One region of the Mesorhizobium sp. M0243 genome, then DNA from elsewhere that is predicted to be linked to it. Evidence: riboswitches for the same ligand, from Rfam matches in the RefSeq annotation. Region 1 holds a riboswitch; each other region holds the start of a gene.
What was found. Region 1 has a riboswitch for cobalamin ahead of NKJ11_RS05000 (ABC transporter ATP-binding protein). Riboswitches for the same ligand answer to the same signal wherever they lie in the genome.
Positions count from the first base shown of each region.

Region 2: linked by a shared signal. The riboswitch ahead of NKJ11_RS23725 (aromatic ring-hydroxylating oxygenase subunit alpha) and the one ahead of NKJ11_RS05000 (ABC transporter ATP-binding protein) in region 1 are both predicted to bind cobalamin.
Region 3: linked by a shared signal. The riboswitch ahead of bluB (5,6-dimethylbenzimidazole synthase) and the one ahead of NKJ11_RS05000 (ABC transporter ATP-binding protein) in region 1 are both predicted to bind cobalamin.
Region 4: linked by a shared signal. The riboswitch ahead of NKJ11_RS26730 (DUF1636 family protein) and the one ahead of NKJ11_RS05000 (ABC transporter ATP-binding protein) in region 1 are both predicted to bind cobalamin.

Region 1 is NZ_JAMYSF010000003.1:178,486-182,692, forward strand. It holds gene NKJ11_RS04990 (FecCD family ABC transporter permease) at 1-401, opposite strand, end outside; gene NKJ11_RS04995 (ABC transporter substrate-binding protein) at 537-1,484, opposite strand; gene NKJ11_RS05000 (ABC transporter ATP-binding protein) at 1,530-2,318, opposite strand; cobalamin riboswitch at 2,481-2,687, opposite strand; gene NKJ11_RS05005 (AraC family transcriptional regulator) at 2,983-3,816, shown strand; gene NKJ11_RS05010 (DSD1 family PLP-dependent enzyme) at 3,821-4,207, opposite strand, start outside.
Region 2 is NZ_JAMYSF010000020.1:119,932-124,138, forward strand. It holds gene NKJ11_RS23715 (PqqD family protein) at 1-88, opposite strand, end outside; gene NKJ11_RS23720 (FAD-binding oxidoreductase) at 218-1,318, opposite strand; gene NKJ11_RS23725 (aromatic ring-hydroxylating oxygenase subunit alpha) at 1,344-2,591, opposite strand; cobalamin riboswitch at 2,707-2,908, opposite strand; gene NKJ11_RS23730 (DUF680 domain-containing protein) at 3,416-3,613, shown strand; gene NKJ11_RS23735 (DUF680 domain-containing protein) at 3,685-3,885, shown strand; gene NKJ11_RS23740 (DUF680 domain-containing protein) at 3,954-4,190, shown strand.
Region 3 is NZ_JAMYSF010000002.1:80,545-84,751, forward strand. It holds gene NKJ11_RS02445 (DUF2277 domain-containing protein) at 1-14, opposite strand, end outside; gene NKJ11_RS02450 (exodeoxyribonuclease VII small subunit) at 126-377, opposite strand; gene NKJ11_RS02455 (histone deacetylase family protein) at 381-1,307, opposite strand; cobalamin riboswitch at 1,429-1,608, shown strand; partial or broken gene bluB (5,6-dimethylbenzimidazole synthase) at 1,720-2,337, shown strand; gene NKJ11_RS02465 (hypothetical protein) at 2,460-3,443, opposite strand; gene NKJ11_RS02470 (TetR/AcrR family transcriptional regulator) at 3,728-4,207, opposite strand, start outside.
Region 4 is NZ_JAMYSF010000026.1:68,110-72,316, reverse strand. It holds gene NKJ11_RS26745 (winged helix-turn-helix domain-containing protein) at 1-251, shown strand, start outside; gene NKJ11_RS26740 (DUF6348 family protein) at 303-980, shown strand; gene NKJ11_RS26735 (hypothetical protein) at 1,010-1,306, shown strand; cobalamin riboswitch at 1,352-1,555, shown strand; gene NKJ11_RS26730 (DUF1636 family protein) at 1,594-2,022, shown strand; gene cobW (cobalamin biosynthesis protein CobW) at 2,025-3,077, shown strand; gene NKJ11_RS26720 (cobaltochelatase subunit CobN) at 3,096-4,207, shown strand, end outside.

The DNA of each region.
Region 1 (4,207 bases):
AGCAGCAGCACGACGCCGGCAGCCAATATGCCGCCGGTGAAGGCCGCGACCGGCAATGTCCAGATGCCGAAACTGTCGCCGAAGACGGTGATAACGGAAACCGCACCCGCGGCGGCGCCCGACGACAGGCCGAACAGGAACGGATCGGCGAGGTCGTTGCGGGTCACCGTCTGCAGCAGCGCACCGACGACGCCGAGGCCGGCGCCGACGCAGATGGCCAGGATCGTGCGCGGCAGCCGCAGGTCGACGACGATCTTGCCGACCGGTCCTGCCACGTCGCGCCCGCTGAAGCCGACTGCACGGCCAAGCGCGGCAACAACATCGGTCAACGGGATCAGTGTCGAACCATAGGCGATCGACAGCAGAGCGAGAGCGGCAATCGCCGCCGCTCCCACCAGCATGGCCAGTGCAAATGCCGGATGGCGCAAGCCTGGAAATGCGTTGTGTCTGTCAGGACGCGTGCGACGCACTTCCAGCATCTTTTGTTCATGCATGTCGTTGCCCCAAAACCGCTGCGCACTTTTGGGCCACAGGCATCAAAACGCTTCCGGATGCATGGCCTTGGCGATCTTGTCGATCGCTTCGATGTTGGCCGGGCCCGGCGTCAGTTCGGCATAGCGCAGGGCGACGAAGCGCTCGTTCTTGACCGCGTCCGTCTCCTTCATCGCCGGATGCGCCTTCAGGAAATCGAGCAGTTTCCTGTAGCCACCGCCATCCTGGTAATCGAGCAGGATGAGGAATTGCGGATTGCGCGACGCCACCGTTTCCCAGTCCGTATTGCCCCAGCTGGTGTCCATGTCGGCCATGATGTTGTCGCCGCCGGCGGCTGATATCATGGCGCTGGGGATGGCGAATTTGCCTGCGGTGAACGGCTTGTCCTCGCCGGAATCATAGAGGAAGACCCGCGTTCCCTTGGCGTCGCCGACCTTGGCGGTGATCTCGGCGAGCCGCGTCTTCCAGCCGGAGACAAGCTTCTCAGCTTCGGCCTCCTTGCCGAAGATCTTGCCCAGTTTCTCGACGTCGCCATAGAGTAGGTCCATCGAGGCGGCGGGGCGGCTCTTGTCGAGATGGACGCAGCTTTCCGTCAGCACCAGCGTCTTGATGCCGTGCGGAGCAAGCGTGTCGGGCGTCACTTCACCACCCGGCTTCATGCCATAATACCAGCCGGCGAAGAAAAAATCGGGCTCGACCGCGACGAGGTTTTCGAGCGTCGGATATTTCGGCGCCAGTTCCGGGATCGAACCCTGCTCGGCCTTGAACTCAGGACCCACCTTGTACCATCCGGTGATGCCGGTCAGGCCGACGATCGACGGCTGCAGTTTCAGCGCGAAAGCCATCTCGGCCATGTTGAGATCCTGGATGACGGCGCGCTTCGGCGGCGCATCGAAGGTCAGCGGCTTGCCGCAGCTGTCGACAGTTACCGGGAAGGCCAGGGCTGTCGAGGCCAGCAGCGAGAAGGCAAGCGAAAAAGCAAGGCGTTTCAAGGGTTTGCTCCTGTGGACGGGATGATCGATATGGGACGGCTTCAATCAGGATGGCGGCGCGGCACGGTTCGGAACATCGAACACCGTCAGTTCGCGGTCTTCGGTCGGATGGCGCAGACGCAGCACATCGATGCCGAAAATTTCGCGAATCAGCTTTTGGGTCAGCGCTTCGCGCGGTGCGGCGAGCGCTTGCAGACGGGCATGGTTCATCACCGCCACCCTGGTGGCGAACGGTGCCACCAGCGCCAGATCGTGCAGCACCGCGATCACCGTCATCTCGAAGCCTGCCACGAGGTCGAGCAGTTCGCCGCGGGCGCGCGGGTCGAGATGGTTGGTCGGCTCGTCGAGGAACAGGATCTTTGGCTGCTGGGCGATGGCGCGGGCCAGTTGGGCGCGCTGGCGCTCGCCGCCCGACAGCGAGCCGATGGTGCGGCCAAGCAGCGGCAGCAGGCCGGTCCGGCGCAGCGCATCGACGACAATGTCACGCTCCTCGCTCCTGCGCCGTAGCCGAGCGTGCGGGACCCGGCCCAGCTCGACATAGTCGATCACCGCCAGCCGCGGATCGGGCTGGTCGGTCTGGCCGACAACGGCGATATGCAGCGCCCGCTCGGCGGCGGAAATCCCGCCCAGCCGGCGCCCGCCGAGGTTCACCTCGCCGGAGCTCGGCCGCAGCATGCCCGACAGCATGCGCAGCAGCGTCGTCTTGCCCGCGCCGTTGGGACCGATGATGGCTAGGCGATCGCCAGCGGCCACCGAGAAGCTGACCGCCTGGACCAGATCCCGCCCATTGGCCATGGCGCAGAGGTCATGTGCTTCGAGAAGCGCTACGGTCATCGGCTGCCCGCCAGATTGCCGGGATGGCAAAGCGTGCACACGATGATGCGATGATCGATAGAGCCGTCCAACTTTCCGTCACTTTCCAAAACTGGCGACGGAAGGAAGCTGGCGAAGCGGCCGACAAGACCGGGATTCGCGTTTCCTCCCGGCACACCCCGTCCGGTCAACTCAGTGATGGCAGGTCTCCTGGCTCGCGGGTCGTTGCGCCATCCTGCCTTCCCAGCCTTGCCGGCCAGTGGCATTCACGGATTTTGCTCGCCGCTTACAGTTGCGGGGGCAGCCACGGCCTCGACCCCTGGGGATCTCACCGTGTTCCCTTTTCACCCCTCGCCTTTCGACTCGGGGACCATCACCGCTTCAGCGTAGATTTCCCCCAATCGCTTCGCAATGGATTTCTCGGACGGAGTGGTGGGCCGGCTAGGGGAAACATGCATTTCACGCTCTCGATATGTAATAACATTACGCATTTAGAGGATGCCGCCTGGCGCTGTCAAGCGAAGCCTGCCGAATTTGGCTCGTCGGCGGCAAGGGGCGCTCGACCGCTGTGCCATATCGGTGTGCGACTGTGACGGGATCGGTTCGATTGCGCGGGATGCGCAATTTCGATCAAACTGGCCGCGCCAGGAAACGGCAGGATGATCTGGCCAATGCGAGGAGCAAAATGAACCCGACCGAGAAAGCGCTGTGGTTCGTCGAAAGTCATCTGCCGGAGGCGATCTCGCTTGACGATGTCGCGCAAAGCAGCGGCGTGTCGCGTTTTCATGTGACGCGGGCTTTCGGCGCTGCCACGGGCCGCTCGGTGATGGGCTACATGCGCTCACGCCGGCTCACCGAGGCGGCGCGCAAGCTGGCCGGCGGGGCGCCCGACATTCTCTCCGTCGCGCTCGACGCCGGCTACAACTCGCATGAGGCGTTCACCCGTGCCTTCCGCGATCAGTTCGGCACCACGCCGGAACTGGTGCGCGCGCAAGGCACACTCGACAAGCTCGACCTCGTGGAGCCGATCCTGATGGACCAGTCCTTCCTCACCAATCTCGAACCACCGCGTTTCGAGACCAGCCGGCCGTTCCTGATCGCCGGCCTCGGCGAACGCTACAGCTGCGAAACCAGCGCCGCCATTCCGATGCAATGGCAGCGCTTCGGCCCCTATATCGGCAACATTCCGGGCGAGGCCGGCGACGTCGCCTATGGCGTCTGCGTCAACGGCGACGATGCCGGCAATTTCGACTACATCGCCGGCGTCGAAGTGTCTGATTTTTCCGACCTGCCGAGGGAATTCAGCCGGGTGCGGGTGCCGGCGCAGAAATATGCGGTCTTTGCCCACCGCGAACACATCTCGACCATCCGCCGCACGGTCAATACGATCTGGAACAAATGGCTGCCGGCTTCCGGCCACGAGATATCGGATGCGCCGGAATTCGAACGCTACGGCCCTGAGTTCGACCCACGCAGCGGCAATGGCGGGCTGGAGATCTGGATACCGGTGAAGGCGTAGTCGGTCAGGCCATCGGCAGCGCCGGCCAGCGATCGACTATCCCGCCGCCGGAAAACACAGCGATCGACCCGAACTGCTGCAGCACGGCTTCGCTCTGCGTCGGCCTTAGAAACGCGTAGTCGCCGGGCTTTGCGGTCGCGTCGGCGGGCAAGCCCATGAATTGCTGGTTGGAGGACAGGCCGAGCAGCCCGTTCGCCTTCATGCCTTCGGGGAAGACGGGCTCGGCCATCCACTTGCCGCCATAGAGATAGCAGCCCTTGCGCGGGAAGCGGCCGAGCGCCTGCAGCAGGCGGGTGACGGCCGGCGGGCCAGGCAGCATCGGCTCGACCATTTTCAGGATCGGCGTGGCGATGAAGGCCGCCGGCTGGAAGCCGTCGAGGCCTGGCGTATC
Region 2 (4,207 bases), on a different contig from region 1:
TGGTCAGGTCAAGAACGACGGCTTCGCCGTCGAAGGATTCAAAGACGATATCCTTGCTGGCAATGGCATAGATGCCGGATTGTCGCATATTTGCTCCCCCGCCGAGCAGGCCGCGGAGATGATCTTCGGGCCTTACGGTCAACCCCACCGTTGCAGGCGTCTAACCATTTGCAGGGTTTTTGGCAAGATGGCGCAGGCTCCGGGCGAGCGCAGCCGGTCACGCTTCGATTTCAAGCGCCGAAAGCGGCTTCGAGCAACAGGCGAGGATAAAGCCGTCCTCGATTTCGTGATCGAGGATGCCGCCATTGTGACTCATCTCGACGTCGCCCGCGACCTTCCTCACCTTGCAGGTGCCGCACAGGCCGAACTCGCAGGCGGCGGGAATCCGCACCCCAGAGGCGCGTGCCGTCTGCAGCACGGTCTGGCCGGCGACGCATTCGGCATCGACATCGGAAAGCGAGAACCGGATTGGTGTCACGGCCTCGACAGCAGCAGCGGCGCCGTCTTCCGCCGGCGGCGAGAACGGCGCCGGGATCTCCTCCACGGCAGGCGCCGCGAAGCTTTCCTGATGGTATTTCGCCATGTCGAAGCCGGCGGCTTCCAGCATGCCGCGCACGGCGCGCATGAAGGGATCGGGGCCGCAGCAGAAGATCTCGCGCTCACGGAAATCGGGCGCCAGCAATGGCAGCCGGATCGCGTCGATGCGGCCCATATGGCCGAACCAGCCCTCGCGGCTCGACCGTTCCTCGATCATGAAGCCGAGCGACAGGCCGGGCATGCGGCTGCCGAGCAGCTCGAGTTCCTTGCGGAAAATGATCTCTTCCGGGCGGCGCGCACAGTTGACGAAGCCGACATCTGTCCATGGCGCACAGTCATTCAGCCAACGCAGCATCGACATCATCGGCGTCACGCCGGAGCCGGCCGAAATGAACAGATATTTGGCCGCCGGGTGGCTGTGCAGCGAGAAGTCGCCGGTCGGCCCATAGGCCTTGACGTGCGAACCGGGCGTCAGATGGTCGAACATCCAGCGCGTACCGGTACTGCCCGCCTGCGCCTTGACCGTCACCGCGATCGAGAACGGCCGCGACGGCGAGGACGACAGCGTGTAGGTGCGCATCAGCGGCCCGTCCGATGTCGGCAGTTCCAGCGTCACGAACTGGCCGGGCTTGTAACGGAACCAGGTCTGGTTGTCGGAGCGGAAGGTGAAGGTCTTCACGTCAGGCGCTTCGTCACTGACGCCGATCACTTCCAGCACCTGCAGCCTGTCGTTCCAGGGCGTCATCTGGTCGAGATGGCGATAGAGGCCAAGGTCCGTCATCGCATTCATCCTCTTGTCCCCTGGGCTAGGCGACACTGCGCAGGGCCGGCCGGTCGCCTTCGGCAAGGCGCGGTCCGATGAACGACGCGTACCACTCGACGAACTGGATCACGCCGCCCTCATGCAGCTCCGAATAGGGGCCTGGTTCGTAGGCCGGCGACAGGATGCCGAAGGCGTTTTCCTCGACGATGCGGCGGTCCTGGTCGTTGGTCTCGGTCCAGACATGGGTGAGCTCAGCGAGGTCGTAGTCGACCCCTTCGACCGCATCCTTGTGGACGAGCCATTTTGTCGTCACCGCGGTTTCCGTGGCACTGATCGGCAGCACACGGAAGGTAACGGCATGGTCGCCGAGGATATGGTTCCAGGTTGTCGGATAATGATAAAGCAGCAAGGAGCCGATGCGGTCGGTTGGAACGCTGTCGGACAGGTTCTTCTGGACCGCCCGTTTTCCCGTCATGGTGTAGCTGACGGCATCGCGCAGCAGCGGCGCGCGGGTGGCGCGGTACTGCCCTGCCGGATCGATGCGGAATTTGCTCGGCAGGCCTGATGCCTCGCATTTGGCCCAGTGCGCGACCATTTCAGGGTCGCTGTCGGCGCCATTGACGCCGGTCACGGTCGGAGCCTCGGGGAAGGTCTTGCACAGCTCAGGATGATTGGCGGCGCAGTGATAGCACTCGCGGTTGTTTTCCCAGACCAGCTTCCAGTTGCCCTTCTCGACGATCGTGCTCTCGAAGGCGATCTTTGCTTCACGCAACCGGTGCGGCAAAAGATAGGGTTCGATCATCGCCCGCATCGGCGCGAAATCCGCCGGCTCCTTGGCCAGACAGATGAAGATGTAGCCGCCGACGCTCTCGCAGGCGACCGGCTTCAGGCCGAAATCACTCTTGTCGAAACCGTCGGCCATCTGGCGGGCAAACAGCAGGCGGCCGTCCAGCTCATAGGTCCACTGATGATACGGGCAGACGAGCTTTGCCGCCGTACCCTTTTCCGCGTTGCACACGCGGCTGCCGCGATGGCGGCAGGAATTGTGGAAGGCGTTGATCTTGCCGTGCTGGTCGCGGACAAGGACGACCGGGTAGTCGCCGATCTGCACGGTGATGTAGCTGCCCGGCTTCGGCAGTTCGCAATCATGGCCGATGAACAGCCAGTCGCGATACCAGATCAACTCCATGTCGAGCTTGAAGTAGTCTGGATCGGTGTAGAAGGGCTGCTCCAGTGAAAAGCCTTGCCGGCGGCTGTTCAAGAGCCTCAGCATGTCGTTGCGGGTATCCATGTCCTGTCCTCGTTTCTAAGGACTGAACTGGTGGTGATGGAGGAAGGATTGAAACGCAGGCCGGCTAGGTGCCAGACATGCGCTATCCACCTCTTGACCGCCCACCGCGATCAGTCGAGTCTAACAATCTCGGGCTGGTTTCCGGGCTCTGGAGTTGTCCTTGCGGACCATCGCGACACCTTCCCAGGCAGTTGCCCAGTGGTCTCCCGTTGCGACTTGAACTCCACCACCGTTGCGGGGGCAGCGCCGGATTCTGACCGGCTTCCCAATTCTCCGCCTCGTCGTCACGAAGCGGCACCTGAGATGGTATGATCTAACCACGATCGGGGGCGCGCCGTCGGCATGAAAACGACATCGTATCCATGCGGCGCGACACGGCATGCGAACGTTCCCGCAGACCGTCGCGGGCTGAAATCCACCTCCCGGATGACCATTTTGCCGGCTGCGATATCCCCGAATCGGACCCCTTGGCGGGGTCAAAAAAGGTTAACGGTTTCGAAAAGTGACTATTAGCTCGATCTAAAATCGAACCGAACGGTTCGTTTCTGTTGACGGTGCGTGCAGGACGGTGTGAACGCTGGGCCTCTGAAACAGTCAGTGATCCATCCAGCGGTTACACTTAACATGCTGATTTAAAGAAGAAAAATATACCCGTAGATTCCCTTGGCACAATTTCAAGGTGTGGATTCATGGTCCACACGGAACAACTTCGTGATTGGAAAAGGCGGGGTTGCCCTCCCACATCGGGGCTGTCCGAACGACGCGATTTCATTTCCAAGACACGCCGCTAGACGGACGGAAAAAGACGATACTGGAGTACAAAAATGAAAAAGATCATTCTCACTGCCGCAGCCCTTCTGGCCATTTCCGGCAGCGCCTTCGCTGGTAGCGACCACTACGGTTCGAACGCCGCGGCAGCCACTGCTGTCGACAGCTCGTACACCGCTTCGACCAAGAAGTCGGAACCGGCTGCTCAGGCGCCTGCCCAGGGTGCTGACCGCAACCTCTTCGGCAACAACTAACAGCCGATTCCCAGTCGACGGCGGGCTCGCCCGCCGCCCTGGCGAAATTCAGACATTCAGGAGTATTTAAGATGAACAAGATCCTCATTGCTGCCGCCGCCGTTCTGGCCATCTCCGGCAGCGCTTTCGCCGGCAGCGACAACTACGGTTCGAACGGCTCCAACCAGCCTGCCGCCACGGTGGACCAGTCGTACACGGCTTCCACCAAGACCGCGGAATCGACTGCCCAGACGCCCGCTCAGGGCAGCGACCGTAACCTCTTCGGTCGCTAATAACCAATTCGCAAGCGACGGCAGCTGTGTCTGCCGTCCTGGCGAAATCCAGAATTCAGGAGATTAAAATGAACAAGATCCTTATTGCTGCCGCCGCCGTTCTGGCCATCACCGGCAGCGCGTTCGCCGGCAGCGACAACTTTGGCTCCAACGGCGCCAATCAGCCTGCGGTTACTTCGGTTGACAGCGCGCATACGAGCTCGGTCCGCAACAGCGGTGGCCTCGTCGAGAAGCTGCTCAATTCGTCGGGCGACGTGGAGAAGTCCGCCCCTCAGGGCAGCGACCGGAACCTCTTCGGCCGTTAACAGCCGAAGCTGATCTT
Region 3 (4,207 bases), on a different contig from region 1:
ATGTTTCTGCACATCGCTTCCGTATCTCCTCTTGTCCTTGAGCTGTTTCAATCGGAACGAGTTATATCCTCGATCATGATCATGTCCAAAAACCGGTGAGGCGAGGCCATCGTTCGGACCGAGCCTCAATCCGCGTCGAGTGGCTCCGTTCCAACCGGCTTGCCGTCGCGCGACAGCCTGATCTTCTCGACCTTGTCCTCGGCGGCCTTCAGCAGCCGGTCGCAATGCGCCTTCAGCGCCTCACCACGCTCATAGATCTTGATCGACTGGTCGAGCGGCACGTCGCCACGCTCCAGATCATCGACGATCTTCTCCAGCGCATCGAGTGCCTGCTCGAAGCTCATCGCCTTGACGTCTTCGTTGGTCTCATCGGCCATCATTCATCCTTTCATCAGTCGCCCGACATGGGCGGCGACCGAAAATGCCAATCCCTGCAGATCGTAGCCGCCCTCGAGCAGGCTGACGAGCCGGTTGCCGCTGTGGCGTGCCGCGCGCTGCATCAGCTGGCCGGTCGCCCAGTCGAAATCATCCTCGGTCAGATTGATCTCGGCCAGCGGATCGCGGTGGTGCGCGTCGAACCCCGCCGAAATGATGATCAGGTCGGGCGCGAAATTGTCGAGCGCGGGCAGGACGCGCGACAGGAAGGCATCGCGAAACACTTCGCTGCCGGTCTGCGGCGCCAGCGGTGCGTTGACGATGTTGCCGGCGCCCGTTTCGGTCTTCGCTCCGGTGCCGGGATAAAGCGGCATCTGGTGTGTCGAGCAATAGAGCACCGACGGATCGTCCCAGAAAATATCCTGCGTGCCATTGCCGTGATGCACGTCCCAGTCGACGACGGCAACGCGCTCGACACCGTGTTTCTTCTGCGCATAACGCGCCGCGATCGCCGCCGTGTTGAACAGGCAAAAGCCCATCGCCGTGGTCTTTTCGGCATGATGGCCGGGCGGCCGGGCGGCGACGAAGACGTTGTCGGCGCGGCCCGAAAAGACATCATCGACGGCGGCGTTGGCGGCGCCGATCGCGGTGATCGCCGCTTGCCAGCTCTTCGGGCTGGCAGTGGTGTCGGCATCGATGCGGGCAATCCCCTCGTCGGGGATGGCGGCGCGCACGCGGGCGACGAAATCGGCGGGATGCGCGTAGAGGATGGTGGCCTCGTCGCCTTCCGGCGCCTGAATACGATCGAGCCCGGCAAAGGCTTCGTCGTCGAGCACGCGCTCGATGGCGCGTAAGCGGTCGGGCCGCTCGGGATGTCCGGGCGGCGTGAGATGCTCGAGGAAGATCGGATGGGTGTAGAGACGGGTGGTCATCGTCCTAATCTAGTGACCCGGATCGACAAAGGCCATGCACGGGCGGCCGATGACTGGGGAAAATCGCGACTGCGTCCATTCGCGTCGCCGCAGGCATTGGCCCCGCGGGCGCTTCGGCGTAAGGTCCCTGGTACTGCCTGGTGCCCGCCGCAAGCGGGAGAATCGGGAACACGGTTGAATTCCGTGGCGTGCCCAACGCTGTGAGGGGGACCGCGCCGGTAAATGCCACTGTCGATGACGGGAAGGCACCGGACGCGGGTTGATCCCGAGCCAGAAGACCGGCCTGGCAGGCATTGTCATCCGCGTGGTCAGGCGGATGGCATCAGAGCGACGTGCGTCTACTTGGACGCACAAAGTACGCTCTGTCAGTTTTGAATCTGCAATCGCAAGGGGACAAGCGATGCCGGAACACATGACCGCTGCCATTGACGATGGATTTGACCAGAATGCGCGCGATGCGGTCTACCGCGCCATGTTCACGCGGCGTGACGTGCGCAGCCATTTCCTGCCCACCGCGATCGATGACGACGTGCTGGCACGGCTGCTGCTTGCCGCCCATCACGCGCCATCGGTCGGCTTCATGCAGCCATGGAATTTCATTGTCATTCGCGATGTCAAACGACGGGCGGAGGTGCGCGACCTGTTCCTGGCCGCGCGAGAACAGGAACTGCCGGCGATCGAGGCGGAAAAACAGGCGCTGTACCGCAAGCTCAAGCTGGAAGGCATCTGCGAGAGCGCGCTCAACATCTGCATCACCTGCGACCGGCAGCGCTCGAAGGGTTCGCCGCTGGGACGCTGGCACAATCCGGAGATGGATCTCTACAGCACCGTCTGCGCGGTGCAGAATTTCTGGCTGGCCGCGCGTGCCGAGGGCGTTGGCGTCGGCTGGGTGAGCATCATCGAGGCTGAGGCGCTGAAGCGGCTGTTGGCCATTCCGGATCACGTAACGCCGGTCGCCTATCTCTGCGTCGGCCGTGTTTCCGAGTTCGCTCCCAAACCGGACCTTGAAACGCATGGCTGGGGACGGCGGCTGCCGCTGCCGGAGCTGATCATGAGCGAGACCTTTTCCGGGCAAGGCGAGACACAGCTCAAATCCACCGTGGCGCGCCTCAACACCGTTCCTGCCTCACCAGACACCATCCGCCCAGCCGATCAGGGTGTGGCGCCGGCCGTAGCCCAGCGCGAACCGCCGAAGGAGGCCAGCGCCTTGTCCTTGAGCTCCCTGAACTTCGACGATGCCTCGGCCAGCCGGGCGTCCCAGGCCGGATCGGGCACCTGGCCCGCGATGGTCTTGAAATAGACCTGCATCAGGCAGGCGATGGCGAAAGGCTCGATGAACGCCGCCTTGAATGCCCAGGCGAAGACGATGGCGAGCACAAAAGCCCAGCCGGCGAGCTGGCCAGGCATCAGGAACAGAATCGCACCGGCAGGTGCCAGCATCATCAGAAAGATGATGAACGACATGCCCCACATGATGACCGCCAGCCAGACGGCGTTCTTGACCATGACCTTGCCGTTCTGAGTATAGAGCACTACGCCTTGGCGCGCCGTCTCGAAGGGCGGGGCTGAATTGATGCGGATGTTGTAGCCGAGGATGATCTCGTCGACATAGGTCAGCGACAGGCGGATCACCGTGTTGATGAAGGAGACCAGGCCGCTCAGGCCTGGTATCGGCAGGAAGGCGGCGATACCGCCGAGCAGGCCGGTGATGGCATGGATGGCACCCTTGACGAGTCGGTCGACGACGAAAAGGATGTTGGCTTCGGCAAAACGCTGGGTGACGACATCCCTGGCGTAGGCGATCTGGTCCTGACCGCCGGGAATGTCGCGGCCGTCGATCAGATGAACCATGACGGCGATGTGGCCGGCCTTGACGACATAGAGGATGTATTCGCGGATCCAGTAGACGGCGATCGAGACGACGCCGAAACCGACCACGCCGCCCCACAGGGCAAACGACAGCGGCCCGTCGGGATCGGTGGAGATATGGCCAACGCCATAGCCGACGGAGGCGCCGGTGCCGGTTGCCATAATATAGGCCAGCGTGATGCCGAAATAGACGATCATGCGAAAGACGATGAACGGCCAGGTCCGCATCATGATGGACACCGACCGGCCGATCTCGAAATCCCACATGTGTCCCGAATCTCCGCCTCAGAGATGGTGGAAGAGGATGGACTCAACCCGGCGATTGTCAATTGCGGCCCTGACGCCAAAGGGCGACGAATTCGGGGTAACGGGTTGGTTCGGAGCCCGCCAGCGCGTTGGCTGACGGGGCATCAAACGAAAAACCCGCCTGTGCGGCCGGTCACTGGCGCAAATCAGCACCATGGACGAATATATACCTTAGCTGAGGGCATGGTGTCAAGAAAAAATTCCTATCGTGAACAGCTGCCGGCACGAAAGCTCCGGTGAGAACTTCAATTCGACTGCGGATCCGGCTTCTTCAGCAGGCCTTCAAGCAGTTGCTTGAACGCCGTCACCACCTTCTTCGACGTCGTTTCGGGGTCGTTCGAATTGGCGATCCGTTGCGCTGCCTGGCTGCTCGCTCCGATGATCAGTCGCGAGGCGGTCTCGGGGTCGAGGCTGGAGACAACGACCCCCTCCTCCTGCAGCGCGGTCAGATGGTCGGTCATTGAAGCGATGCACGCACTGGCATTCGGCCATTGCGCTGGATCCCCCAGCACGGCCGGGCCATCGCGGAACATGATGCGCTGGATTTCCGGCTCCAGCGCCATCTCGATATAGGTCGAGCACTCGTCGACGAAATGTTGCCAGCGGGTCGGTGCTCTCGACGCGACCTCATTGATGCGCGCCGCCATCTCGCCGTCAATCTGGGCTATGACCGCCTGCAACAGCCCCTTCTTGTCGCCGAAATGATGATAGAGCGCACCGCGCGT
Region 4 (4,207 bases), on a different contig from region 1:
ATTATGTCCTGCCGTTCCTGCTCGGCGACAGGATCGTGGCACGCGTCGACCTCAAGGCCGACCGTCCGGCCAGCATACTGCGCGTCCATGCGGCCTATGCGGAGCCCGGTGCACCGCCTGAAACCGCTGCAGAGCTGTTCGAGGAATTGAAGCAGATGCAGGGCTGGCTCGGACTCGAACGCATCGAAGTGACGCCTGCCGGGGATTTGGGTCCGGCGCTGCTGAGCGTGATCAGCGACGGGCGCTCTTGACATCAGCCGTCGGCTGCAGCCGTTTGAGGGAGTTTTGTCGGCCTAGGTTCAATGATGGCATCGCAAGAGGTTCTCGACCTGATCCACGAAGCGTTGATTGCGCATGGGATCAGCGCCATCCGTGGACAGAACGATGTCTGGATTGGACTGGAAGACCTGCGCTTTGAAGCCCAAGTTTTCGACAAGGAGCCGTCAGGCTCGGGTCGCAGGCTTGTTCTCGAAATCTACGTCTTCTCACCGTTGCTAGGCACTCAGCCGGTCATCGAATCTTTTGTTGGACTGGGCGACACGCGTGAACAGGCGATTTTCCAAGCATTCGGAAAATTCCTGATCGGTGTATTTCATGTGCTGATCGAGGGCCTTGCGGAGCATGTTTGCGAGAACATGCAAGCCCAGATTGCATTCTGGCAACGGAATGATGCTGGCTGGAAGATCTACGGTGGACCTGTGATCACACAGGCTGCAGTGGAATGCACTCTCAACCGGACATATCCAGCGTTTTATGCCCGCTTGGAAAAACTGTTCACGGCTAAGGTTCGCCCTGGCAGTCATTTCATCCGGATATTCCTGGCGAGCTATGGCGGAGCACTGGTCGGCAACGAAATTCTCCTGGACAACGAAACTTGGCCGGAAGGTCAAGAGCTCCTCGTTGATCAGGACTGGCACCACGGCGACGGGTACCAGGCGCTGCGTCAGGTCATCCTTGCGTTGCCGGGAGATAACAATTGAGCCAACGTACACAGGCTAGCGGATAAACAATGGATATCAAAGCCAGGCTGACCCAAGAGGTGCAGGAGTGCCTCGATAGGATTTCGTCCTTTTCATGGGACGTACATGCGCAGGCAATCCGAAAACGCTACCCTAGACCTGCTGGAGACACATTTGGCTTCAAAGTTGATGGCATTTACTTCGATGTGGGTGACAGCGCCGGATGGCTGGACCGGCAAGATGGAGATATCCTTCTGACGGCTTTCGTTACAGCTTTTCCTGATCCCAACAACGAAGATGGCATTCGCGAAGAGCGGTCAGTGGTAGTGAAGCGTCCCCGCCCCTGATTTCAGATTGCCCCTGCGTTGCGTTGACACCGCTGCCCGCAAAAGCCTAAATCCGGTTCAGATGGTCTCTTGCCCGCAACGGCAAGAGCTAAGAGGGAATGCGGTGCGGGGCAAAATCCCAAATCCGCGGCTGTCCCCGCAACTGTAAGCGAAGAGCCAAGGCCGAAAGCCACTGGGGAGTTCCCGGGAAGGCGGCTACCAAGGCGATGACCCGCGAGCCAGGAGACCTGCCGTCTGCGACTTTAGAATCCGATCGCCCGGCGGGTTTCCGGGCAAGGAGCCCGATCTTGGACCACGACAGCAGTTTTTCGGCTGGCACAGCGGATATTTCGTCCGGCCATGATGATGCCTTGGCCGGCGTCACCATCATCGTCTGCGCCTCCTGCCGCGATGAGACCGGCGCCGACGCTCATCCCCGCGCCGGCGAATTGCTGGCGGACGACACGCGCCGCGCCGCATCCGGCGACGACATCCGCATCCGCAGCGTCGAATGCCTCGGCAATTGCAAGCGCCGCCTCAGCGCCGCCATCCTGCGCGACGGGTGCTGGAGCTATGTCTTCGGCGACCTGACCACGACCAGCGGCGCCGACCTCGTGACAGGCGCCAAGCTCTTCGCCACCTCGAAGGACGGCCTGATTCCATGGCGCGGCCGCCCCGATAGCCTGAAGCGTGGCCTCGTTGCCCGCATCCCTCCCTTAGACCTGCTGAAGGATTGACCATGACTGCCCCAGATTCGCCTGCGAACCTCTCCCGCGTTCCCTGCACCGTCGTCACCGGCTTCCTCGGCGCCGGCAAGACGACGCTGGTCCGCCATCTCCTGGAAAACGCCGGCGGCAAGCGCATTGCCATCATTGTCAACGAATTCGGCGACATCGGCATCGATGGCGAGATCCTCAAGGGCTGCGGCATAGACACCTGCCCGGAGGAAAACATCGTCGAACTGGCCAATGGCTGCATCTGCTGCACCGTCGCCGACGATTTCGTCCCGGCGCTCGACAAGATCCTCGCGCTGACGCCGAGGGTCGACCACATCCTGATCGAGACTTCGGGCCTGGCGCTGCCCAAGCCGCTGGTCCAGGCGTTTCAATGGCCGAGCGTAAAGAGCCGCGTCACAGTCGACGGCGTCATCGCCGTGGTCGACGGGCCGGCATTGGCCGAAGGCCGCGTCGCCAACGACATGGATGCTTTGCAGGCGCAGCGCGCCGGGGACGAGACGCTCGACCATGACGATCCGGTGGAAGAAGTGTTCGAGGATCAGATCGCCTGCGCCGACCTGATCATCCTGTCGAAAAGCGACCTGATGGACGCCGCCGGCACCGCCCGCGCCAACGCCATCATTGGCGAACACTCCGCCCGCGCCGTGAAGATCGTGCCGACGTCGCATGGCAAGGTCGATCCCTCCGTGCTGCTCGGGCTCGGTCTCGCCGTCGAGGACGACATCGAAAACCGCAAGTCCCACCATGACGGCGCATTCGACCATGAGCATGACGACTTCGACACGTTCATTGTCGACATTGCCTCGATCGCCAATCCCGATGAACTGGCAAAGCGTGTCGCCACAGTCGCCGAAGAAGAAAACGTGCTGCGTGTAAAAGGCTTCGTCGAGGTCGGTGGCAAGCCGATGCGGCTCTTGCTGCAGGCCGTCGGGCCGCGCGTCAATCATTACTATGACCGCGCCTGGACCGCGCAGGACGACCGCCGCTCGCGTCTCGTCGTCATCGGCCTGAAGGGGCTGAACCGCCCGGCGATCGAGCGTATACTCGCCGGCTGATCTCGGACACGGGTTGCGATGCACATCCTCACCACGACATCCGCCTCGCTCGACGACCTCGCCGAGCCGGTCGATCTGCGGCAGACGCCGGCGGATATCGTGGCCCTGTCCTTCACCGACAGCGACCTCGCCGGACTGGCGGCAGCCTGGAAGGCCGATGCCGGCCGCCTGCCCTCGATGCGGCTGGCTGCCCTGCGTGACCTGCGCCATCCCATGTCCGTCGACCTCTGGGTCGACAGCGTCGCCCGCCACGCCAAGGTCATCCTCGTGCGCATCCTCGGCGGCTACGACTGGTGGCGCTACGGCTGCGACCAGCTTGCCTCGACCGCTCGCGCACACGGCATAAAGCTGGCGCTGCTGCCCGGCGAATGCCGCGACGAGGATCTGCGCCTGATCGAAGCCTCGACGCTGCCGCGCGAGGAGCTCGATGGCCTGCTCGACTATTTCCGCGAGGGCGGCCCGGCGAATATGAGCGCGCTGGTGCGGAGATTGGCGGGGCTGGCTGGATCGGATGCGGACGTAGCAGAGCCGGTTCCAGTGCCGAAAGCCGGGTTTTATGAGCCAGGACTTGGGGTCGTTGGTGATCCTTCACACCCCCCTCTGTCCTGCCGGACATCTCCCCCGCAAGGGGGGAGATCGGACTGCATCAAAGCCGGCTCTTTTCCCGTTTCATTAGAAGCTGACGCGTCCGCAACCTCGACAATTGGCGAAATCTCCAATGACAGCGCAATCTCCCCCCTTGCGGGGGAGATGTCCGGCAGGACAGAGGGGGGTGTGAAGGAACTCGACGCTGACAACGTCAACGCTCCTATCATCCCCATCCTGTTCTATCGCTCGATGCTATTGGCCGCCGATGTCGCGCCCATCGATGCGCTTTTCGAAGCGCTCCGCCAGCGCGGCATCAATCCGGTCCCAATCTTCGTCTCCAGCCTCAAGGACCCCGCATCCCTGGCCTTCGTGGAAACAGCACTCGCCTCGCTGAAACCCGCCGCCATCATCACCGCGACCGCTTTCGCGTCCGGCGCCGAACCCGGCAATGAGACCCTGTTCGACCGCGCCGGCGTGCCCGTCTTCCAGGTCATCGTCGCCACCACCCGCCGCGACGTCTGGGAGACCAACCAGCGCGGCCT